2 regions of the Paraburkholderia sp. ZP32-5 genome follow, and region 2 is predicted to be linked to the other one. Evidence: riboswitches for the same ligand, from Rfam matches in the RefSeq annotation. Region 2 holds a riboswitch; the other holds the start of a gene.
The links. Region 2 has a riboswitch for thiamine pyrophosphate ahead of thiC (phosphomethylpyrimidine synthase ThiC). Riboswitches for the same ligand answer to the same signal wherever they lie in the genome.
Positions count from the first base shown of each region.

Region 1: it holds a riboswitch for thiamine pyrophosphate, as region 2 does, so the genes downstream of both, L0U82_RS16540 (FAD-dependent oxidoreductase) here and thiC (phosphomethylpyrimidine synthase ThiC) in region 2, are expected to answer to the same signal.

Region 1 covers NZ_JAJEJP010000001.1:3,789,440-3,800,571, forward strand. The annotation lists gene L0U82_RS16485 (ABC transporter permease) at 1-175, opposite strand, end outside; gene L0U82_RS16490 (ABC transporter ATP-binding protein) at 172-1,104, opposite strand; gene L0U82_RS16495 (STAS domain-containing protein) at 1,296-1,607, opposite strand; gene L0U82_RS16500 (MlaC/ttg2D family ABC transporter substrate-binding protein) at 1,604-2,236, opposite strand; gene L0U82_RS16505 (MlaA family lipoprotein) at 2,350-3,342, opposite strand; gene mlaD (outer membrane lipid asymmetry maintenance protein MlaD) at 3,354-3,881, opposite strand; gene mlaE (lipid asymmetry maintenance ABC transporter permease subunit MlaE) at 3,983-4,750, opposite strand; gene L0U82_RS16520 (ABC transporter ATP-binding protein) at 4,747-5,568, opposite strand; gene thiE (thiamine phosphate synthase) at 5,663-6,766, opposite strand; gene L0U82_RS16530 (thiazole synthase) at 6,763-7,578, opposite strand; gene thiS (sulfur carrier protein ThiS) at 7,693-7,890, opposite strand; gene L0U82_RS16540 (FAD-dependent oxidoreductase) at 7,957-9,087, opposite strand; TPP riboswitch at 9,311-9,434, opposite strand; gene L0U82_RS16545 (ABC transporter ATP-binding protein/permease) at 9,945-11,132, shown strand, end outside.
Region 2 covers NZ_JAJEJP010000001.1:2,725,068-2,736,199, reverse strand. The annotation lists gene bamC (outer membrane protein assembly factor BamC) at 1-871, shown strand, start outside; gene L0U82_RS11595 (DMT family transporter) at 1,127-2,056, opposite strand; gene L0U82_RS11590 (L-lactate permease) at 2,421-4,019, opposite strand; gene L0U82_RS11585 (hypothetical protein) at 4,243-4,743, opposite strand; gene L0U82_RS11580 (glycine zipper 2TM domain-containing protein) at 4,991-5,203, opposite strand; gene thiC (phosphomethylpyrimidine synthase ThiC) at 5,495-7,426, opposite strand; TPP riboswitch at 7,588-7,705, opposite strand; gene L0U82_RS11570 (GreA/GreB family elongation factor) at 7,845-8,246, opposite strand; gene L0U82_RS11565 (hypothetical protein) at 8,979-9,443, shown strand; gene L0U82_RS11560 (DUF1223 domain-containing protein) at 9,613-10,545, shown strand; gene L0U82_RS11555 (cytochrome b/b6 domain-containing protein) at 10,606-11,132, shown strand, end outside.

The sequences.
Region 1 (11,132 bases), 1.1 Mb from region 2:
AGCTCGTGTATTCGACACCCGGATAGACCTGCACGTGGCCGCGCAACGCATGGCCGAAGATCGTCAGATACAGCAGCGCGGTGATGACCGGCGCGAGCACGGTCTGGAACGCCACCTTCCAGAAACGCAACAGCTCTTTGTAAAACAGCGTACTGAACCCACTGTAACCGCTCATGCAAGCCCCTCGATCACTTCCGGACCGTTCATCACCTGAACGAATACGTCTTCGAGATCGGCCTTGCGGACCTCGATTTCTTCGAATGTGCAACCCGCCGCGCGGCATTGCGCGAGGATGCGTTCCACGTCGTCGTAGCTCGTGAGACGCAGCAGATGCTGGCGCCCGTTGCCGTTGCTCGCGCCGCCTTCCGCCTCGAGCGGACGCAGCTCGGCGGGCAGCACGCCCTGCGCGAAGCGCACGAACAGCTGCATGCCGGCAAAGCGTTGCAGCAGCGTGCTGGTGCGGTCGAGCGCGACCACCTCGCCACGGCGCAGCATCGCGATGCGGTCGCACAACGATTCGGCTTCTTCGAGATAGTGGGTGGTCAGCACGATCGTGTGACCTTCGCGATTCAGGCGCGAGATGAATTTCCACAGTGTCTGGCGCAGTTCGACGTCGACCCCGGCGGTCGGCTCGTCGAGCACGATGACCGGCGGCCGGTGCACGAGCGCCTGCGCGACCAGCACGCGGCGCTTCATGCCGCCCGACAGCGCGCGCATATTGGCGTCGGCTTTCTCGGTGAGATCGAGATTCGCCATGATCTCGTCGATCCACGCGTCGTTGTTGCGCAGCCCGTAGTAGCCGGACTGGATGCGCAAGGTTTCGCGCACCGTGAAGAACGGATCGAACACGAGTTCCTGGGGCACCACGCCGAGCGCGCGGCGCGCATTCCGGAAATCGTCGACGACGTCGTGACCGCGCACCGCGATGCTGCCTTCGTCGGCGCGCGCGAGACCGGCCAGAATGCTAATGAGCGTCGTTTTGCCCGCACCGTTCGGACCGAGCAGTCCGAAGAACTCGCCTTCTTCGACCGTGAGGCTGACGCCCTTGAGCGCCTGCAACTCTTTATAGCGCTTCTTGACGTTACGAATTTCTATGGCTGACATGACTGTGGGCCGCGTGCGGCGCGGCACCTAAAGTAGCCCCGGCGGAGCCTGGGGGGCGAGCAAATGCTCGGAGAAACGGATTTGGAGCCGATTAGGGGCCAATTCAGAGCCCCAAAAAAACGTTTGATTATAGGGCAAAAACCGGCACCCCCGGCCCGGCCGGAAGGATGGGAGATGACGCTAGCGGAGCGTCAATGTCGCGCCGACGCAACTATCTGCGTGGGGAGAAGGGTATCGACGCCGTAGGCTTGCGCGAGGCTGGCAAGACCTGCCGGCAGATTGACGATTTCGAATCTGACGCCGCGCGCGGCCGCTGCCCGCACCCACGCGAGCAGCACCGCGAGCGCGGCGGAATCGAACTGCGTGAGCGGTGCGCAATCGACGCCGCCCGCGCCTGCCGCGATGCGTTGCAGACCCGCCGCGAGCGCGGCCTTCGCGCTCGCGTGGGTCAGCGTCGCGCCGCTTGCGAAGCGGTTCGCGACCGGGTTCAGCACTTCGCTCACGACTGCTTGCCCGCGGCGAGTTGCTGGTTGCGCTGCGTGAGGAACTGGATCAGTCCGTCCACGCCCTTCTGCTGGATCTGCTCGCTGAACTGTTGCTGGTACGCCTGGATCAGCCATGCGCCGAGCACGTTGATGTCATACACGCGCCAGCCTTGCGGCGTCTTGTACAGACGGTAGTCGAGTTCGATCGGCTGGCCGTTGTTCATCACGACCGAGCGCACCACCGTGTCGGTATCGTCCGGGTTCATGCGGAACGGCTTCCACTGGATCTGCTGGTCGCGAACCTGTGCGAGCGCGCCCGAATACGTGCGGATCAGCAACATCTTGAACTGGTCGACCACCTGGTCCTGTTGCTGGGGCGTGGCGGCACGCCAGTTGCGGCCCATCGCGAGCTGCGTGGTGCGACGGAAATCGGTGTACGGCAGGATCTTTTCGTTGACCAGACGCGTGATGTGCGAGATGTCGCCCTGCTGGATCGACTTGTCGCCGCGGATCGAGTCGATCACCTGCTGGGTGACGGTTTTGACCATGCCGTCCGGCGAGTTGGTGTCGACGGTTTGTGCCGACGCACCCACGCTAATGAACGAGAACAACGCGGCAAACAACGGAATCAGGAAGAATTTTTTCATATTGAGTCTTGCCTCAAAAATTGTGCAACGGTGTGATCGACCTTACCACGCGACTTCGACGGCAATCCATGCGCAAACTGCGAGAGTCGTATCGATCTGTTACCGCTGCACGTTCAACGCAATTTGAAGGACGGGAAATTGAAACGCGTCGGCGGCACCAGCTGGTCGGCCGGAATCTGCGTTTCGGGACCGCCCCTCAGATCGATCGGCGGCGTCCCGGTGCCTGACGCAGCCTCGGGAGCTGCCGCGGATGCGCCCTGCGGTGCGGTCGCGGCCGCGCCGGACGCCGGCGCCGTCTGTGCCGCAGCACCCTGCGTACCCGCCGCGCCAGTGTCTTCGTCGTACTTCGGCAGCGGCGCTTCCTCGTCGTAGTTCGGCAGATCCTGCGGCCGGCGACGGTTATCCGACAGCAGATACTGACGGCGCTGCAGATACGCGTTACGCACGAACGAATATTTATCCAGCGCCGCGCCTTCGAGCACGTCGCTCGCGCCGAGCAGGTTCGCGCGCACGTTGATCACGTTCAGCCCATACAGCCCCCAGCTCAGGCCCGGCGGATCGATATAGCTGACCGGGTTCACGTAGTAGTTGCCGATCGAGCCGACCGCGTCGCGCACCGTGCTCGGACCGAACAGCGGCAGCACGAGGTACGGGCCCGCCGGCACACCGTAGTGGCCGAGCGTCAGGCCGAGGTCGTTCTCGTGCTTGGGCAGCTTCGCGAGCGTCGCGACGTCGAACAGGCCGCCGACGCCGAACACCGTGTTAATCACGATCCGCATCACGTCCGACACGCCGTCGGCGATGCGCAACTGCAGCAGGTTGTTCGCGGCGATGTACACGTCGCCGATGTTCGAGAAGAAGTTCGTCACGCTATCGCGCACCGGCTGCGGCGTGGCCCAGACGTAACCCTTCGCGGCCGGCTTCAGCGCGTACTGGTCGATCTTGTCGTTGACGGTGAAGATCGTGCGGTTGAAGCCTTCGAACGGATCGCCCTTGGTCGGCGTTTGCACGGTCGCGCAACCGGCGAGCAGTGCCGCCGCCGTCGCGAGCTTGCCGAACTGGAAGACGCGCGCGCCGATGCGCGAGGTCTGCAGCGTGGTCTGCATTCTTGTTCTCCTTATTGACTCGCGCCGGCAGCAGGCGCGGCAGGCGCCGGCGCCGCGGCCGGCGCAGCGGGCTTCGCCGCGCCGGAATCCGCGGCCTTGCTATACAGGAACTGGCCGATCAGGTTTTCCAACACGATCGCCGATTGTGTCATCGAGATCGTATCGCCGGCCTTCAACATTTCCGTGTCACCGCCCGGCTCAAGCCCAATATATTGCTCGCCGAGCAGCCCCGAAGTCAGGATCTTTGCCGACGAGTCTTTCGGAAACTGATATTGCTTGTCGATATCGATCGTCACGAGCGCCTGGTACGCGTTGCTGTCGAAACCGATCGAAGCAACACGGCCGACCGTCACGCCCGCGCTCTTCACCGGCGCGCGCGGCTTCAGTCCGCCGATATTGTCGAACTTCAGCTTGACCGGGTAGGTCGCCTGGAACGACAGCGAACTCATGTTGCCGGCCTTCAGCGCGAGAAACAGCAGCGCGACGAAACCCAGCACCACGAACAGGCCGACCCAGAAGTCGAGAGCATTCTTTTTCATCGTCATCCCAAAGTGAATCCGCCGCGCCGCTTGCCACCACTTCCCGCCGCGCACGGCGCGTCGAGCGCCGCCGGCAGCCGGCACGCCGCGCGGCTTCTGTCTTAGCTGAACATCAGTGCGGTCAGCAGGAAATCGAGGCCGAGCACCGCGAGCGACGCGTACACGACCGTGCGGGTCGTCGCGCGCGACACGCCTTCCGGCGTCGCCTTCGCCTCGTAGCCTTGATACAGCGCGACGAAGGTCACCGCGAGGCCGAACACCACGCTCTTGACGACCCCGGCGCCGATATCGCGCCACACGTCGACGCCGCCCTGCATCTGCGACCAGAACGCGCCGGAATCGACGCCGATCAGCAGCACGCCCACCACGTAGCCGCCCAGAATACCGACCGCGCTGAAAATCGCGGCGAGGATCGGCATCGAGATAATGCCGGCCCACAGACGCGGCGCGATCACGACCTTGACCGGATCGACGGCCATCATTTCCATGGCGGTGAGTTGCTCGCCCGCTTTCATCAGGCCGATCTCGGCCGTGAGCGACGTGCCCGCGCGGCCGGCGAACAGCAGCGCGGTAACCACCGGCCCGAGTTCGCGCACGAGCGACAGCGCGACCAGCAGCCCGAGCGCCTGCTCGGAACCATAGCGATTCAACGTGTAGTAGCCCTGCAGGCCGAGCACGAAGCCGACGAACAGCCCCGACACCGCGATGATCACGAGCGAGTAATTACCGACGAAGTGGATCTGCTTCGTGACAAGACGCGGACGGCGCAGCAACGGAAACAGCTCGAGCACCAGCCGCAGAAAGAAACGCGTCGCGTAGCCTGCCGTGCCGAGCCCGTTGATCACCGAGCGACCAATCGTGCTGATCATGACTGACCTCCACCGATGCCGAAGTCCGCGCCGAGCGGCGTCTGGCTCGGGTAATGGAAGCGGAACGGGCCGTCCGGCGCGCCGTCGATGAACTGCCGCACGGTCGGATCGGTCGACGCACGCAGTTCATCGGGCGTGCCCTCGGCGAGCACGCCGCCGTTGGCGAGAAAGTACACGTAGTCCGCAATCGCGAACGATTCCGGCACGTCGTGCGTGACCAGAATCGAGGTGGCGCCGAGCGCCTGATTAAGCGTGCGGATCAGATTGGCGGTGATGCCAAGGGAAATCGGATCGAGGCCGGCGAACGGCTCGTCGTACATCATCAGCTCGGGGTCGAGCGCGATCGCGCGCGCGAGTGCCACGCGCCGCGCCATGCCGCCCGAAATCTCGGACGGCAGCAGATCGCGCGCACCGCGCAGCCCGACCGCGTTGAGCTTCATCAGCACGAGGTCGCGCAGCAGTTCTTCGGGGAGGTCGGTGTGCTCGCGCAGCGAGAAGGCGACGTTTTCGAACACCGACATATCGGTGAACAGCGCGCCGAATTGAAACAGCATGCCCATCTTGCGGCGCAGCGCGTAGAGACCTTCGCGCGTCTGCTCGCCGATGTCCTGGCCGTGGAACAGAATCTGGCCGCGCTGCGCGCGCACGAGGCCGCCGATCAGGCGCAGCACCGTGGTCTTGCCGCAACCCGAGCCGCCCATGACCGCGACGACCTGACCGCGGCGAAAACGCAGATTCAGATTCGACAGAACGAGCCGGTCGCCGTAACCGAAGTCGACGTCGCGCAGCTCGAGTAAGGTCTCGGTGGAGGAAGGCACCAAACTGACAATCCTTTTACACGGAAGGCCGAATTATAGGGCCATCATGCAAAAGCTGCCGTGAGGTGCCCTGGTCCTTAACGAAGCGTGACGATTATTGCGTAAACGCTTGTTGCAGTGCAGAAACCGCGGCAGCCGGATCGGCCGCTTCGGTCACCGCCCGGACCACGGCCGCGCAACCGACGCCGGTCGCGAGCACCTCGGGCAGCACCTGCAGATCGATCCCGCCGATCGCGACGAGCGGCACGACACCGTCGAGCAGCCGCACGTAGCGCACGAGACGCTTCAGCCCCTGCGGCGCCGTCGGCATCACCTTGGTGGTGGTCGGAAACACCGCGCCCAACGCAATGTAACTCGGGCGGAAATGCAGCGCCTTCAGCATTTCGTAGAAGCCATGCGTCGACAGACCCAGACGGATACCCGCGTCGGCGAGCGCCGCGAGGTCCGCGGTATGCACGTCCTCCTGGCCGAGGTGCACGCCGTACGCGCCCGCTTCGATCGCAGCCCGCCAGTGGTCGTTGATGAACACCTGTGCGTCGTGCGCGCGGCCGGCCGCCACGCAGCGAGCAATTTCGCGCTTCAGTTCGTCGGCGGGTTCGGCCGACTTGCGACGCAACTGCACCGTCTTCACGCCGAAACCGACCACCCGCTCGACCCAGTCCGCGGTCGGCAGCACCGGATAGAGCCCGAGCTTTTCAGGGCAGCGCGGGAACGCCAGCGTCGGCGCGGCAGGCAGGCCCAGCAGACGCGGAAAGCGCGCGAGATCGGACGGGAATGCGTCGCCGACGCGAGTTTCGTCGCCGTCGCGCCAGGCGAGCGCGAGCACCAGCGCATCGTGCGGATCGAAACCGCAATCGAGAAACGCGGCGAGCGCGGCGATCCAGTCTTCCGCCAGATGGCCTTCGAGCGCGTACTTCTCGCCACCCAGATGCAGCGTCGCGCGATGCTGCGCGGCCTCGATCACGCCCGCGCCGCGCGTGAGCCAGCGCGCCAACTGCTCGCCGTGCTGTTGCGCGTCGGCGATCACGATCAGGTCGCCGCCGTTCGGTTCGTCCGACGCGGTCAGGCAGATGCGCCACGGCGCGTGAGTCGGCGGCCAGTCGCCCAGGCGGGCGCGGATACGCTCCGCGGCTTCGGTCAGTTCATCGGCGGGCGGCCAGAACAGGTCGCGATCTTTCAACGTTAGAGACTGTGTCATGCGGCGCTCCCATCCTGATGCCAGAACGGCATGCCGACCACCGGCGTGCTCGCGTGCGCGCTTTCGCGCTCGGCCATCGGCCCCGCGAGATACGCTTCGCGGCCTGCCTCGACGCCTAGCGCGAACGCGCGCGCCATCGCGTCGGGGTGCGTCGCCTGCGACACCGCCGTGTTCAGCAGCACGCCGTCGAAGCCCCACTCCATCACCTGCGCCGCGTGCGACGGCACGCCGAGCCCGGCATCGACGATCAGCGGCACATCGGGCAGACGCTCGCGCAGCACACGCAGCCCGTACGGATTGATCACGCCCTTGCCGGTGCCAATCGGCGCGCCCCACGGCATCAACGCCTCGCAGCCGGCGTCGAGCAGGCGACGGCCGATCACCAGATCTTCGGTGCAATACGGCAGTACCTTGAAGCCGTCCTTGACGAGCCGCGCGGCCGCTTCGATCAGGCCGACCGGGTCGGGCTGCAGCGTGTAGTCGTCGCCGATCAGTTCGAGTTTGATCCAATCGGTCTCGAAGATTTCACGCGCCATGTGCGCAGTGGCCACCGCCTCGCCGACGGTCAGGCAGCCCGCGGTGTTCGGCAACAGCGGCACGCCGTGGCGCTTGAGCAGATCGAAGAAGCCGGCTTCGGCGTTGCCTTCGTTCATCTGGCGGCGCAGCGCGACGGTCACCATGCCGGGGCGCGCGGCGTCGATCGAGTCGGACAGCGACTGCAGCGACGGATAGCGCGAGGTGCCGAGCAGCACGCGGCTCGCGAAGGTTTGACCGTACAGCGTGAATGCGTCGGCGCTCTGTTGAGAAGTCATTTGCATCATCCTGGTTTGCCGCCATCGAGCGGCGGCAATGGGTTTCGGCGACGGGTGGGTGGCCACTGAGCGGCTACTGAGCAGCCGCTGAGCCACCGGCAGGCGCGCGAGCGCTCAGCCGCCTGCCACCGGTTGCACGACGTCGAGCCGGTCGCCCGGCTCAAGCGCGCGCGCCGCATGCTGCGAGCGCGCGACGAAATCGCCGTTCAACGCGACCGCGAACGGCGGACGCGCGCCATAGGCGGCGAGCGCATCGGCGACAGTCGCGCCTTCGGGCAGTGACAACGGCTTCTGGTTGATATGAATGTCCATGGCGTTCGGATACGGTTCAATCGATGGCGAAAGCAGCGTGGCGGACGGTGCGACGGCACGCCACGCTCAGGCCGGCTCGCGCGCGAAATCCTGCTGGAAAAGCTCGCTCCAACGCGCGTCGCGCCGCCAGCCGGCGAACCCGTCGGCGTCGCTGACGCGGCCGTCCAGCAGCGCCGCCGCGAAGCGCACCGCTTCGTCGGCGACTTCCGGCGCGATCATGTAGCCGTGCCGGTACAGGCCGTTCACGCGCAACGTGCGCGCGCCGTCCCACAGCAGCGCCGGGCGGTGATCGGGCAACGTCGGCCGGCATTGCGAATTGAGTTCGAGGATGCGCGCCTCGCCGAAGCCCGGATGCACCGAGAACGCCGCGCTCAGCAACTCGAGCGCCGAGCGCACGCTGACCGGCGACATGTCCTCGCCTTCGACCTCGGTCGCGCCGATCACGTAGAGGCCGTTCTGCTTCGGTGCGATATAGAGCGGATAGCGCGGGTGCAGCAGCCGCACCGGGCGGCTCAGTTGCAAGCCGGGCGCATGCACGCGCGCGACTTCGCCGCGGATGCCGCGCAATGTCGGCAGCACGCGCTTCGCGCCGAGTCCGCGGCAGTCGATCGTGATGCCGGCCTCGGGCAGCGACGTATCGTCGATGGTGGTATTCCAGTGCGTGTCGACGCCGCGTTCGGCGAGGCCGGCGGCCAGCGCGCTCAACACCTGGCGATTGTCGAGCTGGCCTTCGTGCGGCAGCAGCCAGCCCTGATTGAAACGGCCGGCGAGCGCGGGCTCCGCGTCGCCCAACTGCACGCCCGCAAGCGCGACGAAGCCACCGTCGAGCAGTTCGGCCGGTGCGTTCGCGCGCACCCGGCGCTCAAACAGCGGCGCCTCGGTGCGATCCGAGTGATGCCACACGATGAGCGTGCCATTGCGCTGGAAAAACACCGGCTCCGGCAGTTCGGCGAGCACTCGCGGCCAGCTTTCGAGCGAACTCGCGCCGAGCCGGGTGATCAGCAGTTCGGCGCTCGCGGCTTCGGCGAGCGGCGCGAGCATTGCCGCAGCGACCCACGCGGCGGCCTGCGAGCCGGCCGCATCGCCGCGCTCGTACAGCGCGACGCGGTGTCCTTCGCTGGCGAGTCGCCACGCGACCAGCCGGCCGCACAGCCCGCCGCCGAGCACCGCGAAATCAGGTCGGCTGACATGGCTCATCGCGCACGCTCCATGTAGCGGCGGCAGACAAAGCCAAGGCGGCACGGCGCGCCAAGGGCGGCGTGACGAAGAGAAAAATACATGTCTGAAGAATAGGCGGTCATCGAGTCCTTTCCGTACGGCCCAAAAACGCACGTACCCAGGACGAAACCGGCGGGTGAAGCCGGCCGGGCCATGCGTTCGCACGTGATGTGCGCTCGCCGCCCGGCGGGGGATGGAAGACGGCTGACTTCCGGAAACTTCCCGCGCCGGTATTACCCGGATCGGGTGCAAAGGGTCTCTCTCAGCCTCGCCGCCGCGTGATCGGAATCATGCCGGCAGTGTGCGAAGCACCCCTGTTTCGTCGAAAGGTCATTAGACCATAAAAGCCGCGGCGCCCGCAAACCAGCGCCGCCGTGCTGCCTGGACGGTCCGCGCCAACGGCTGCGCGCCCGATCCGCGCCTTCTTCGCGATCCCGATGCGGAGGCACTCGCCGCTCTGGCACAATGCCGTGACCGGGTGCCGAAGCGACGCGCAAGACGCGGCGCGAACGGCGCGCGAGGCCGTCCATGGCGGCCCGCGCGAAGGCGTCATCCGGTCAATCCCGGAACACTCTCGAGGCAACGTCGATGCAACATCAGGGCCGGGCGCGGGCAGCGAAAATTAATTCTCGCTTAAGGGCATCACGCCAGAATCGGCGCGCGCCTGGATCCCCGAACGCCCGTCTGACGGGCACGACGGCCGGGCGGATAGCGCACCCGCCGCAGCGCGGCTTCGCGACAGGCGCGGCAGCCGACACCACGGCCCGACGCAGGTCGACCCGAACGGACCGGCTCGCCGGCTCAGCCCTTCGGGCCAGCACTTCATCAGGACGCTCATGACACCACATACCTCAGCCAGCCCCCAGCTGCCGCCCGACGACAAAGTCTCCGCCTGGAGCCTGATCAAGCCTTACTGGGTTTCGGAAGAACGCTTCGTCGCATGGGGGCTGCTCGTCACGATCATCGTGATGAACCTGCTCGTTGTCTGGATCAACGTGCGCCTGAATCGCTGGAGCGCCGACTTCTACAACGCGCTGCAAGCGAAGAACGTCCACGACTTCCCGCATCTGTTGATGATCTTCTCCGGACTCGCGTTCGGCTTCATCATCCTCGCCGTGTATGGGCGTTACCTGCGCCAGATGCTCGGCTTCCGCTGGCGCCAGTGGCTGACCACGCGCTATCTGAACGAATGGCTGAACGACAGCGCGTTCTACCGCATCGAGCGCGACCGCCTCACCGACAACCCCGACCAGCGGATCAGCGACGACCTGCAATCATTCGCGACCACGACGTTGTCGCTGACACTCGATCTGCTGTCCACTGTCGTCACGCTGGTGTCGTTCATCACCATTCTGTGGTCGCTCGCCGGCGCGCTGACCATCTCGCTCGGCGGCATGCCGCTGCACATCCCCGGCTATATGGTGTGGGCCGCCGCGCTCTACGCGGTGGTCGGCTCGCTGGTCACGCAGAAGGTCGGCCATCCGCTCGTGTCGATCAACTATCAGGCGCAGAAGGTCGAGGCGGATTTCCGTTTCGGCCTGATCCGGCTGCGCGAGAACGCCGAGCAGATCGCGTTCTACAACGGCATGGACACCGAGAAGACCAACGCGCAATCGCTGTTCGGCCGGATCCGCGACAACTGGTGGCAAGTGATGAAGTACACGAAGCGCCTCACCTTCGTGCTGAGCTTCTACGGCCAGATCGCGATCATCTTCCCGATCGTCGTCGCGGCGCCGCGCTACTTCGCTGGCGCCTTCACGTTCGGCGTGCTGATGCAGATTTCGAGCGCGTTCGGCACCGTCAGCGATTCGTTCTCGTGGTTCATCAACAGTTATACGAGCCTCGTCGAATGGCGCGCGACCGTGAACCGGTTGCGTGAATTCAAACGCATCATGCACGCGCCGCGTCTGAAGGAATCGGTGTCGCCGGCCACCGAGCACGGCGGCATCAACCTGCATTTCGTTGACGCCAACCAGCTCTCCACCGACGGCCTGAAGCTCGCGCTGCCCAATGGCAACCCGCTG
Region 2 (11,132 bases):
CCGCTTCTGGCAGGAGCAGGGCTTCCTGCTCGTCGTCGACCAGCGCGACAAGGGCGTGATGGAAACCGACTGGAACGAAACCCACGCGCAGATCAACGACGGCTTTATCCGCAGCACGCTGTCGAAGGCAATGGGCAACAGCTACGTGGCCTCGGAGCGCAACAAGTTCCGCACCCGTCTGGAGGCGGCGCCGAACGGCGGCACCTACGTGTTCGTCAGCCAGAAGGGCATGCGCGAGGCGATCACCGGCACGAACAACGATTCGAGCCAGTGGGAGCCGAAGCCGAACGATCCGGCGCTCGAGCAGGAATATCTGAAGCGTCTGATGGCCTCGCTCGCGCTGGCCGATTCGCGCACCGCGGGTGGCACGCAGAACGCCGAACTGTCGCCGGCTGGCGCGCAGGTCGCGCCGAACGCGGCGACGGCCGGTGCGAAGTCGGCGGCGGCAGCCACGGCCGCGCAAAACGTTGCGCTCGCGGCCCAGCCGCAGATGCCGGATTCGGATACGTCGGGCACGCCGGCGCAGTTCTCGTCGACGGAACTCACGCTCGGCGAACCGTATGACCGTGCCTGGCTGCGCGTGGGCCTCGCGCTCGACCGCAGCAACTTCACCGTCAACGACCGTGACGCGAGCCGTGGCCTGTACTTCGTGCGCTACGTCGATCCGAAGGATATGTCGTCGGCTGAGCAGGGCTTCTGGAGCCAGGTCTTCCACGGCAAGAAGGAAAAGATCGCCAAGGAATATCGCGTGAACGTGCGCGCGGTGACGCCTAACCAGACGCGCGTGGCCGTCGTCGACGACAAGGGGCAAATCGATGAGAGCCCGCAGGCCAAGCAGATCATGAGTCTGGTGGTCGACCAGTTGCATTGAAGCGAGGCGTTGCCTTGCAACGCCGCTGTCGCTGAACGAGAAACGCCCGGGTGAACCCCGGGCGTTTTTTTGTGTGCCGTTGCAGCGTCGAGTCGTGCTGCGGATCCGGCGCATGATCTGCGCTTAGACCGGGTATGGATTGCGTCGGCAGCGTGAAGACCAACAACGACGGACGCGTGACGGCGCGTGCGAACCTCAGTCTGGCGACTTACGCTGTACAGCGATCCCGCTCGATCGCCTTGTCGCCGCTCAGGCTCAGGTATCCGCCCGCCGCCGCGTGCCCACCCACGGCAAACGCTTGATGACCCCGGTCGCGAGCGCCGTCCCCACCAGAATCACCGCGCAACCTTCGAGCATCCCCGGCGAGACCGATTCGCCGAGAAACAGCGCGCCCCACAGAATGCCGAAAATCGGAATCACGAACGTGACGGCAATCGCGCGCGCCGGCCCGGCAACCGCGATCAGGTGGAAGAACAGCATGTACGCGACGCCGGTACAGAACACGCCCAGCGCGATCACCGCGCCCCACGCGCGCGCCGAGATCGGCGCGGCGGGCCAGTAGATCACCGCGAGCGGCAGCAGCACGATCGTCGCGCCGATCATCGTGCCGGCCGCGACGGTCAGCGCATCGACGCCGGTCAGATAGCGCTTCGTGTAGTTGGCCGCGATCCCGTACAGCAGCGTCGCGCCGAGCGCGGCCGCCGCCGCGAGCCCGATGGTCAGCGGTGCCGCGGACGAACCGTCCGGCGTCACGATCTGATCCCACACGAGCATCAGCACACCGAGAAAACCGACCGCCAGCCCGAGCGTGCGCAGCGCGCTCAGCCGGTCGCGCAGCCACAGGAAGCCGACCAGCGCGCCCCACAGCGGCGCGCTCGCATTGATCACAGAGGTCACGCCCGCCGGCAGCGTCAACTCCGCATACGCGAACAGACAGAACGGCGCCGCCGAATTCAGGATGCCGACCATCAGCAGCGGCAATGCGCGCGTGCGCAGCACGCTGGCCGATTGCCGCAGCGGCCGTCGCGCGACCAGCACGATCGCGAGGAAAATCGCGCCGATGCCGACGCGCAGCGCCATCAACGGCGCGACGCCGAAGTCGGTCACGCCGACGCGGATAAACAGGAACGACGCACCCCATAGGGCGGCGAGAATCAGCAGTTGCAGCAGGTTTTTGGCATTCATCGGAGGGAGCGTCGCGCGCGGTTGAGTCGAGACGCCATCTCATCGTAGCAGCGCGGTCGCGCGAAACGTTTCACTGTGGAATGAAACGGCAAGAACCGGGAGACGGAGAGGACGGCGGCGTCCGGTGGTGTCGATCGTAAGCGCTGCCGGGGGACGCGCAAAACGAACAATTCTCACGTTTATGTGAGAAAAATTGCGATAAGGCGAGGTGGGGTTTTAAACCGCGCGCCTGCTATGAGCGGGCGGGCGCGTGAAACACGCGAGACACGCGAAGCAAGCGAAACACGTCAAACGCGTTCGCTGTTTTGCGCAGATATCGAATTGCGGGCAACGCTGGGGGCCGCGGCCCCCAACCACCCTCGCATCAATGCGGAATCATCCACTGCAGGAAATTCTGCTGCGCCCACACGAGCAGGCCGAGCAGCACCGTCAGCAGGATCGAGTGCTTGAAGGTTTTCGCGAACACCACGCCTTCCTTGCCCTTCAACTCGGTGGTCGCGACGCCGGTCGAAATGTTCTGCGGCGAGATCATCTTGCCCATCACGCCGCCCGACGAGTTCGTCGCCGCCATCAGCACCGGGTTCAGATTCAGCTGATTGGCCGCCACCACCTGCAGGTTGCCGAACAGCGCGTTGCCCGACGTATCGCTGCCGGACAGGAACACCGCGACCCAGCCGAGGAACGCCGACACCAGCGGGAAGACCGGCCCGACCGACGCGACGCCGAGACCGAGCGTATAGGTGAGCCCCGAGTAGTTCATCAGATAGGCGAGGCCGACGATCGTCGCGACGGTCAGAATCGCGATACGCGTCTGCACCCACGTGTCGGAGATTGCCTTGCCGAAATCGGCGAACGACAGCCGCACGATCAACGCGGTGATGATCGCGGCGACCAGAATCGCGGTGCCGGTCGCGAGCGGCTGGAAGTCCCAGATCGCGCCATACGGCGTGTTGTACAGCGTGATGAACACGGCCTTGTCGAGACCCGGCCAGAGGATCTTCACGTCGCCGATCGTGAAAATTTTCGCGACCGTCCAGATGATCACGACGACCGACACGATGATCCACGGGTACCAGCCCTGCGCACCGCCAATCTTGCCGCGTACTTCGCCGATGCGATCGACGTTGACCGCGAACTTCGGATCGACGGCAGGCTTCCACACTTTCAGGAACGCGACGGTGAGGATCAGCGAAACCAGCGAAGACAGCACGTCGGTCAGGCTGTAGTTCACGTAGTTCGACACGACGAACTGCGTCAGCGCGAAGCTCACGCCCGACACCAGCAGCACCGGCCAGACCCGCAGCATGTTGCGAAAGCCCGCGTACACGCCGATCACGTAGAAGGGCAGCAGCACCGCGAAGAACGGCAATTGCCGACCGACCATTTTCGCGAGGGTGTCGGAGGGCAGGTGCGTGACCGCGCCGAGCACGGTGATCGGCACGCCGAGCGCGCCGAATGCGACTGGCGCGGTGTTGAAGATCAGCGTGAAGGTCAGCGCCTCGAGCGTCGGGAAGCCGAGCATGATCAGCAGCGAACTGGTGATCGCGACCGGCGTGCCGAAGCCCGAAATCCCTTCGAGCAGTGCACCGAAAGAAAAGCCGACCACGACCAGCACGATGCGCCGGTCGTTCGGCAGGTTATCGATCATCCACAGACGAAAGGCCGCGAAACGCCCCGAGCGTTGCGCGATGTTGTACAGCAGGATCGCGGTGAACACGATCCACATGACCGGCCAGCACGCGAACACCGCGCCGGCCGCGACCGAGTTGAACGCGAGCCCGACCGGAAACTGCCAGACGGCAATCGCGATGATCAGACCGACGACGAGCCCTGCGAGCGATGCCTGCCAGGCCGGCCGGCGAGCCCAGCCGAGCAGCGCGAGCACCGTGAGAATCGGCAGTGCCGCGACCAGAAATGAGGGGAATAGGGAGTTGCCGACCGGAGTGAGTAGTTGATGGAACATCACGTCTCCTTCGTTGTTGTTCGGATCGACGCGGAGGGACTGCGCATGACGGGCGCGTCGCTGTGGCAGGGCGGAGACGCGCCGGGACCTCAACGGAGCGGACGCCGCCTGTTAAGCGGGTGCTGCATGTGGCTCCCAAAAGGATAGAGCGGAATGCGGGCGCGTCAAGCCGGGAAACTACGGGCCGCCGTAGAAGGGTGACGCGCGTGTGATGCGGTGCGATTCAATGCCAGTGGTGATGTCCCCAGCCGCCGCCCCAATAGCCGCCGAAGCCGATGCCGACCGACACCGACGGACCGTAGTAGGCCGGATAGCCGTAGTACGCCGGATACGGATAGACAGGCGGCGGATAGTAGGCAGGATAGGGCGCGACATACGCGGGCGGGGGCGCCGCAACCGCATAGGTGGGTGGCGCGTTCGACGGTGCGCCTTGCGCTTGTGTCAGTTGCTGCTGCTGTGCCGATGGGTCGGAGGGATCGCCCGGCGCGGTTTGCACGGCGGTGGTCGCGGGCGCCGTCGTGTAATACGGTGAGTAGTAGGCGGACGGATAGTAGCCGGCCGGGTAATAGCAGCCGGACAGCGCGAGCGCACCTGCAACGCCGCCGAGCATTGCGATGACGCGCGTTGCATGACGCGAGATGAAAATGCGCGAGTTCGAGCGCGGAAAAACAGGCGGCAGCCACAGGCTTGCCGCGCGAAGGGTATTGACGACGCGGGGCTTCATGGCGCGCTCCTCGGTAGGCCGACGCTGCCCACGGCAGCGCTGATTCCATGAGCTTACGCTGTTGGCGCGCGAAGATTATCGCAAAACCGTAACGACGTATTTCAGCGCATTGCAAAGCGTCGGGCGAGGGCGCGCGCCGGGTTCTTCATGCCGTCGCGCGCTGTCAATATCGGGCTGCCAGTAGCGATATCGCCAAGGTGTCTGCGCCAATTCGCGGTCGCGCCGCGCGTCGCCGTCGCCGTCGACCTTATTTGCCGACCTGATTGCCGATCACGCCGCCCACCGCAGCGCCGCCTAGCGTCGACAGTGCGGAGCCGCCGAGCGCCGCGCCCGCGGCGCCGCCGACGCCCGCGCCGATCGCGGTATCGCGTCCGCGTGTCGACATGCCGCCGCAGGCCGCAAGCGTTGCGACGAGCGTGGCGACGGCCGTGAGTCTGCTGATTTGACGGATCGTTTTCATGATGCTGACTCCATGTGTAGTTGGACGTAGTCATGGAAGCGGAACATCTGCCCTTCCCTGCATTCGATGCTAGCCGCGCGTCGCGTATCGAGTTGTATGGGCTTGTTAGCGAATCGGCGGCTTCGTAATCAAATGTTTATCTGCTGTGTTTTTTTGCTCAGCACATCGCGTGCCTGCATTACGCGGAGGATAAAAAAAGCCCGCCATTGAGGCGGGCTTCACTACTGTCCTACTGTCGCGGCGGATCATGCGAGGCGCGCCGATCAATACCACGCACCACACACAAACCATTTATTGCCGCTGATAAATTTCGGCACCTTGCTTCATGAACTCGATCGACTTCACTTCCATGCCTTTCCGCAGCGCTTCGTTATCGCTGACGCCCTGTTGCGCGGCGAACTCGCGCACGTCCTGGGTGATCTTCATCGAGCAGAAGTGCGGGCCGCACATCGAGCAGAAGTGCGCGACCTTGGCCGAATCCTTCGGCAGCGTTTCGTCGTGGAATTCGCGCGCCTTGTCCGGGTCGAGACCGAGATTGAACTGATCTTCCCAGCGGAATTCGAAACGCGCCTTGCTCAATGCGTTATCGCGCACCTGCGCGCCCGGATGACCCTTCGCCAGGTCGGCCGCGTGCGCGGCGAGCTTGTACGTGATGATGCCGGTCTTCACGTCGTCCTTGTTCGGCAGGCCGAGGTGTTCCTTCGGCGTCACGTAGCACAGCATCGCGGTGCCGAACCAGCCGATCATCGCGGCGCCAATACCCGACGTGATGTGGTCGTAGCCCGGCGCGATATCGGTCGTGAGCGGCCCGAGCGTGTAGAACGGCGCTTCTTCGCACCAGTCGAGCTGCAGGTCCATGTTCTCCTTGATCAACTGCATCGGCACATGGCCCGGACCTTCGATCATCACCTGCACGTCGTGCTTCCACGCGATCTGCGTGAGTTCGCCGAGCGTCTTCAGTTCGCCGAGCTGCGCTTCGTCGTTCGCGTCGTAGATCGAGCCGGGGCGCAGACCGTCGCCGAGCGAGAAGGCCACGTCATACGCCTTCATGATTTCGCAGATGTCTTCGAAGTGCTCGTACAGGAAGCTTTCCTTGTGATGTGCGAGACACCACTTCGCCATGATCGAGCCGCCGCGCGACACGATGCCGGTCATCCGGTTCGCGGTCAGCGGCACGTATTGCAGACGCACGCCCGCATGGATCGTGAAATAGTCGACGCCTTGCTCGGCCTGTTCGATCAGCGTGTCGCGGAAGATTTCCCACGTCAGATCTTCAGCCTTGCCGTTGACCTTTTCGAGCGCCTGATAGATCGGCACCGTGCCGATCGGCACCGGGCTGTTGCGGATGATCCATTCGCGCGTTTCATGAATGTGCTTGCCGGTCGACAGATCCATCACCGTGTCGCCGCCCCAGCGGATCGCCCACGTCATCTTGTCGACTTCCTCGCCGATGGAGGACGTGACCGCCGAATTGCCGATATTCGCGTTGATCTTCACGAGGAAGTTGCGGCCGATGATCATCGGCTCGCTTTCAGGGTGATTGATGTTGTTCGGGATGATCGCGCGGCCGCGCGCGACTTCGTCACGCACGAATTCCGGCGTGATCGCCGCGAGGCCATTCGGGCCGAATGCGCTTGCACCGAATGCCTGGCCCGGATGCTGGCGGCCCATCATCGCGGCGAGTTTCGTGCCGTTCGGGCCGCTCGCCTTCAGGCTCTCCAGATACTCGGCGCGGCGCTGGTTCTCGCGAATCGCGATGTATTCCATTTCCGGTGTGACGATGCCTTGCTTCGCATAGTGCATCTGTGTGACGTTCTTGCCCGCGATCGCGCGGCGCGGCGTGCGGTGCAGGCCCGGGAAGCGCAGTTGCGTGGTGGCCGGGTCGGCGGCGCGCTCGCGGCTGAAGCTGCTCGACAGACCGGTCAGCGGCTCGGTGTCGCCGCGCTCTTCGATCCACGCTTCGCGCAGCGCCGGCAGACCGGCGCGGATGTCGATCTTCGCGTCCGGGTCGGAGTAGGGGCCCGACGTGTCGTACACGTAGATCGGCGGATTCTTTTCGCCACCGAAGCTGTCAGGCGTATCGGCCTGGGAGATTTCGCGCATCGGCACGCGGATGTCGGGGCGCGAGCCGCTGACGTAGATCTTGCGCGAATTCGGCAGCGGCGCGACGGCCGCTTCGTCCACGTGGGCTTCGGCGGAAAGGAACTTCGGATTGGCGTTCATGCGGTATCTCCATGCAACTCGTTGCGCTCGACCAGCGTGTGCAATGCACCGATGCCGGTCCAATGCAAAGCACTTCGCTGGTCCCTTGTGGGGGACCGCTAAGCAGGAGACGAGACGGAAGTAGTCGGAAATCGCAAGAGGGATGAGGCGGTAAGGCTGGAGTGCGAGATCCGTACGCTTCCCTGCGCTGGCATTATCCAGATCAGGTTCAAAGGGTATTTCTCACCCACGCAGCACGGACCTCCAGCTCCGTGCAACGCAGGACCCCCGCGTTAGCAGCGCACACGATACACCGGCGGCCGGCCGTTTGGCAACCTGTCAGATTGCCATTCGCGATCCGTCGGCGATGTCCTATTTTTTTCCTATGCCGAATCGGATCGTGATGTATGAAGCCGGGCGATGAGGCCCGGCGCGCGGCTTACCGCGAAAAATCGTCGGCGGCTTCCGGTTGATACAGGATGCGCGCGAGCTTCAGTTCCTTTTGCGTGCCGCTCGGCGGCGTGAAGCGGATGCGCTCGCCGCGCTTCGCGCCGAGCAGCGCGAGGCCGGCCGGCGAGAACACATTCAGCCGGCCGTGCGCGAAGTCGGCGTCGGGAGGATAGACGACGGTCCACGTCATCTGCTCGCCGCTTGCTTCGTCGACCAGCGTCGCCTGCGAATTCATCGTGACGACGTCGGCGGGGATTTCGCGCGAATCGACGATGACGGCGCGTTCGAGCACGTCATCGAGCATGTCCTGCAGTTTCGCGTCCGTGGCCGCGTGCTTTTCGAGACGAGCGACGTCGAGTTCGGTCAGGTAACAGGTGCGGGTCTTTTTCATGGAGAGTGCTCCGTATCGGTGTGCATTGGATGCGACGCGCGGCGGCGCGCGCAGTGGCATGCAAATAAGGGATAAGCCGGTCACGCATCAGATGAGCCCGGAGCCCGCTCGCGCGGCCCGGGTCATCGGAGGGCTGCGTCAGAACGGGCGCCGGGCGGCGGGAAGCGGGGGCGTGGGGGTCGTTTCGCCGGTAGTGCGTGGGGCGACGCTCGCACGTGCGCAGCCGCTCGCGCGGCAGCGGCGCAGGCGGGTGAGAGCGTGGCAAGTCGGTCGGCGCATCGGAGTCACGGGAAAGCGGCCAGGTGATTGAAGAAGTGTTGAAAAAACGTTGAAAAAACGCGGACAACTTGGTGCGCGGAAGCGGGCAGGCGCGCGGTGCGCAATGAAGCAAAGCGAAGCCGCGCGCGGTGCGAAAGGGCCAGAGAGCCAGCACCCGCTAGCGCTGCAAAGCAACAGATGAAAGCTGGATGTTAGCACGCTGTCAGACGCGCTTTCCCGTGGCGACGCCACGCGGCTCGGCGAGCCTCTTTCGTGCGCCGCAATCCGGAGGGAGCGGCGAATAGGCGAACCGCCAAAGTAGTCGTGCGCAAGGCGTTCAAGCCACTCGAAAGAAGTGCCGTTATTGAGCATGCAACGAAGGCCACTGCCTGGCGCGACGCATCGCGCGGGACAGTGGGTGAATGGTGCGAGGCAATTCAAGGCGATTCGAGCCGATTGACAGGAGAGGTGCGCATGAAAGCGGAAACGAGGCAATGGCGGACGTTGAGCACGGGCGCGATGGCGGTGGCAGCCGCGGCGTTACTGGCTGCGCCGCTGGCGGTATCGGCGGCGAATGGCGGGGTGATCCGGTTTGTCGGCATGATCGTCGCGCCGCAACTGCGGATCAGCGCGGATGCGATGCCCGCCGGTGCGCAGGCAGGAGTCAGCGGCGCGAGCGTGGCCGGCCAGGGGCTGATGCGATCGGTGACGTTCAGCGCGCCGCCTGGCGTCGGCAGTGGCGCGGATGTCGCGTTCGAAGTCAACGGTAATGCGGCGGCGCACGATCTCGTCGCGGCGCGTTTCGTCGACGGCAGCGGACGCGTGACGACCGCCCGCGATGGTCACTACGAAGTGAGCCGCACCGGCGGCGTGCTGACGCTTAAAGCGAAGGGCGCGAGCGCCGACACGCGCGTGGCGGTTGTCGTCAGCTACGAGTGAGGGGCGGGCTGGCCGGCCGGCTTGTAGCTGGCGGCTGGTCGTCAATGAATCGGCGCGCGGCCGACGGGGAAATTCACGCGGCTCGTCTGCCCGAAAAAAAATTTAAAGCGAGCGTGTCATAACTCGCCGCGCGGTTCGACAAACGTGCAATTCCTGATTGGAGCACGTCATGTCAACCGCGCTTAGTCGCCCGGCACTTCAACGTTTCAAACTGCCGGTCGCGGTGAAAGCCGCATCCAGAGCGGCTTTCAAAGCTGCATCCGCAGCCGCGTCCTGTTTCGCATGCGGTCTCGCGCTGATGCTGCTCAGCTTCAGCAGCGTCGCCGCCAACGCCGCCGAGCACCTTTGCACCGCCCGCAGCCCCGCGCATCGCGTGGCGCTCGTCGAGCTTTACAGCAGCGAAGGCTGCGATAGCTGCCCGCCCGCGGACCGCTGGCTCGGTCAATGGAAAAGCGCGGGCGCCGCGCCCGGCGTCGTGCCGCTCGCGTTGCATGTCGACTACTGGGATGGCCTCGGCTGGACCGATCGCTTTGCGCAGCATCGCTTCACCGAGCGTCAGCAGACGCTGACCCATCTCGCGGGCGCGCACACGATCTACACCCCGGAAGTATTCGTCGCCGGCCGCGAGTTGCGCGACTGGTCGCAACGCGACAGCTTCGCGCGCCGTATCGACGAACTCGTCGCCGAGCCGGCGCAGGCGAATATCGCGCTCGCGCTGACGCCGCCCACGGCGGGGCTGGCGGGCATACCGGGAACGCCGGGCGTGTTCGGCGTCGATGCCCAGTTCGACGGCAAGGCCACATCCACTGCGGCGCCGTTGAGCGCCTATCTGGCGGTCTACGAGAACTCGCTGATGTCGCAAGTGGGTGCCGGAGAAAACCGTGGCGCGACGCTGCATCACGAGCGCGTCGTGCGGCAATGGATCGGCCCGGTGCCGCTGGTCGAGGGCCGTGCGCGGATTCGTCAGAACGTCCATATCGACGACGTCCCCACCGACGCGAACGCACACGCGCCCGCCAAGCGCTTCGGCGTGGTGGCCTTCGTCGAGAACGACGCGACCGGCGACGTGCTGCAAGCCGCCGACCTGCCCGCCTGCAACTGACCGGAATGCCATCGATATCCGGCCTGCCGCATTCCTGATCCCCATTACAGCGAGAGTCTCATGGCAACCCCTCATGCACTGCACAACAGCGTGCCGGCCGCACCGAACCAGCGTGGCGTCATTCATCCGCGGTGGGTGCGCATCACGCATTGGCTCAACGCGCTCGCGGCGATCGTGATGATGCTGTCGGGCTGGCGCATCTACGACGCGTCGCCGATCTTCCCGGCGTTCAGCTTTCCGCCTGGGATCACGCTCGGCGGCTGGCTCGGCGGCGCGCTGCAATGGCATTTCGCGGCGATGTGGCTACTCGTGTTCAACGGCCTCGTGTACGTCGCGCTCAATCTCGCGAGCGGGCGTTTCGTGCGCAAGTTCTGGCCGCTCACGCCGGCCGCGGTGCTGCGCGATTTCGTCGCCGCGCTGCGCGGCAAGCTCGCGCACGACGATCTGCGCATCTACAACGCGGTGCAGAAATTCGCCTACCTCTTCGCGATCGCAGACCTGATCGTGCTGGTGCTGTCGGGGCTCGCGATCTGGAAATCGGTGCAGTTTCCGCTGCTGCGCGAACTGATGGGCGGCTACGACAACGC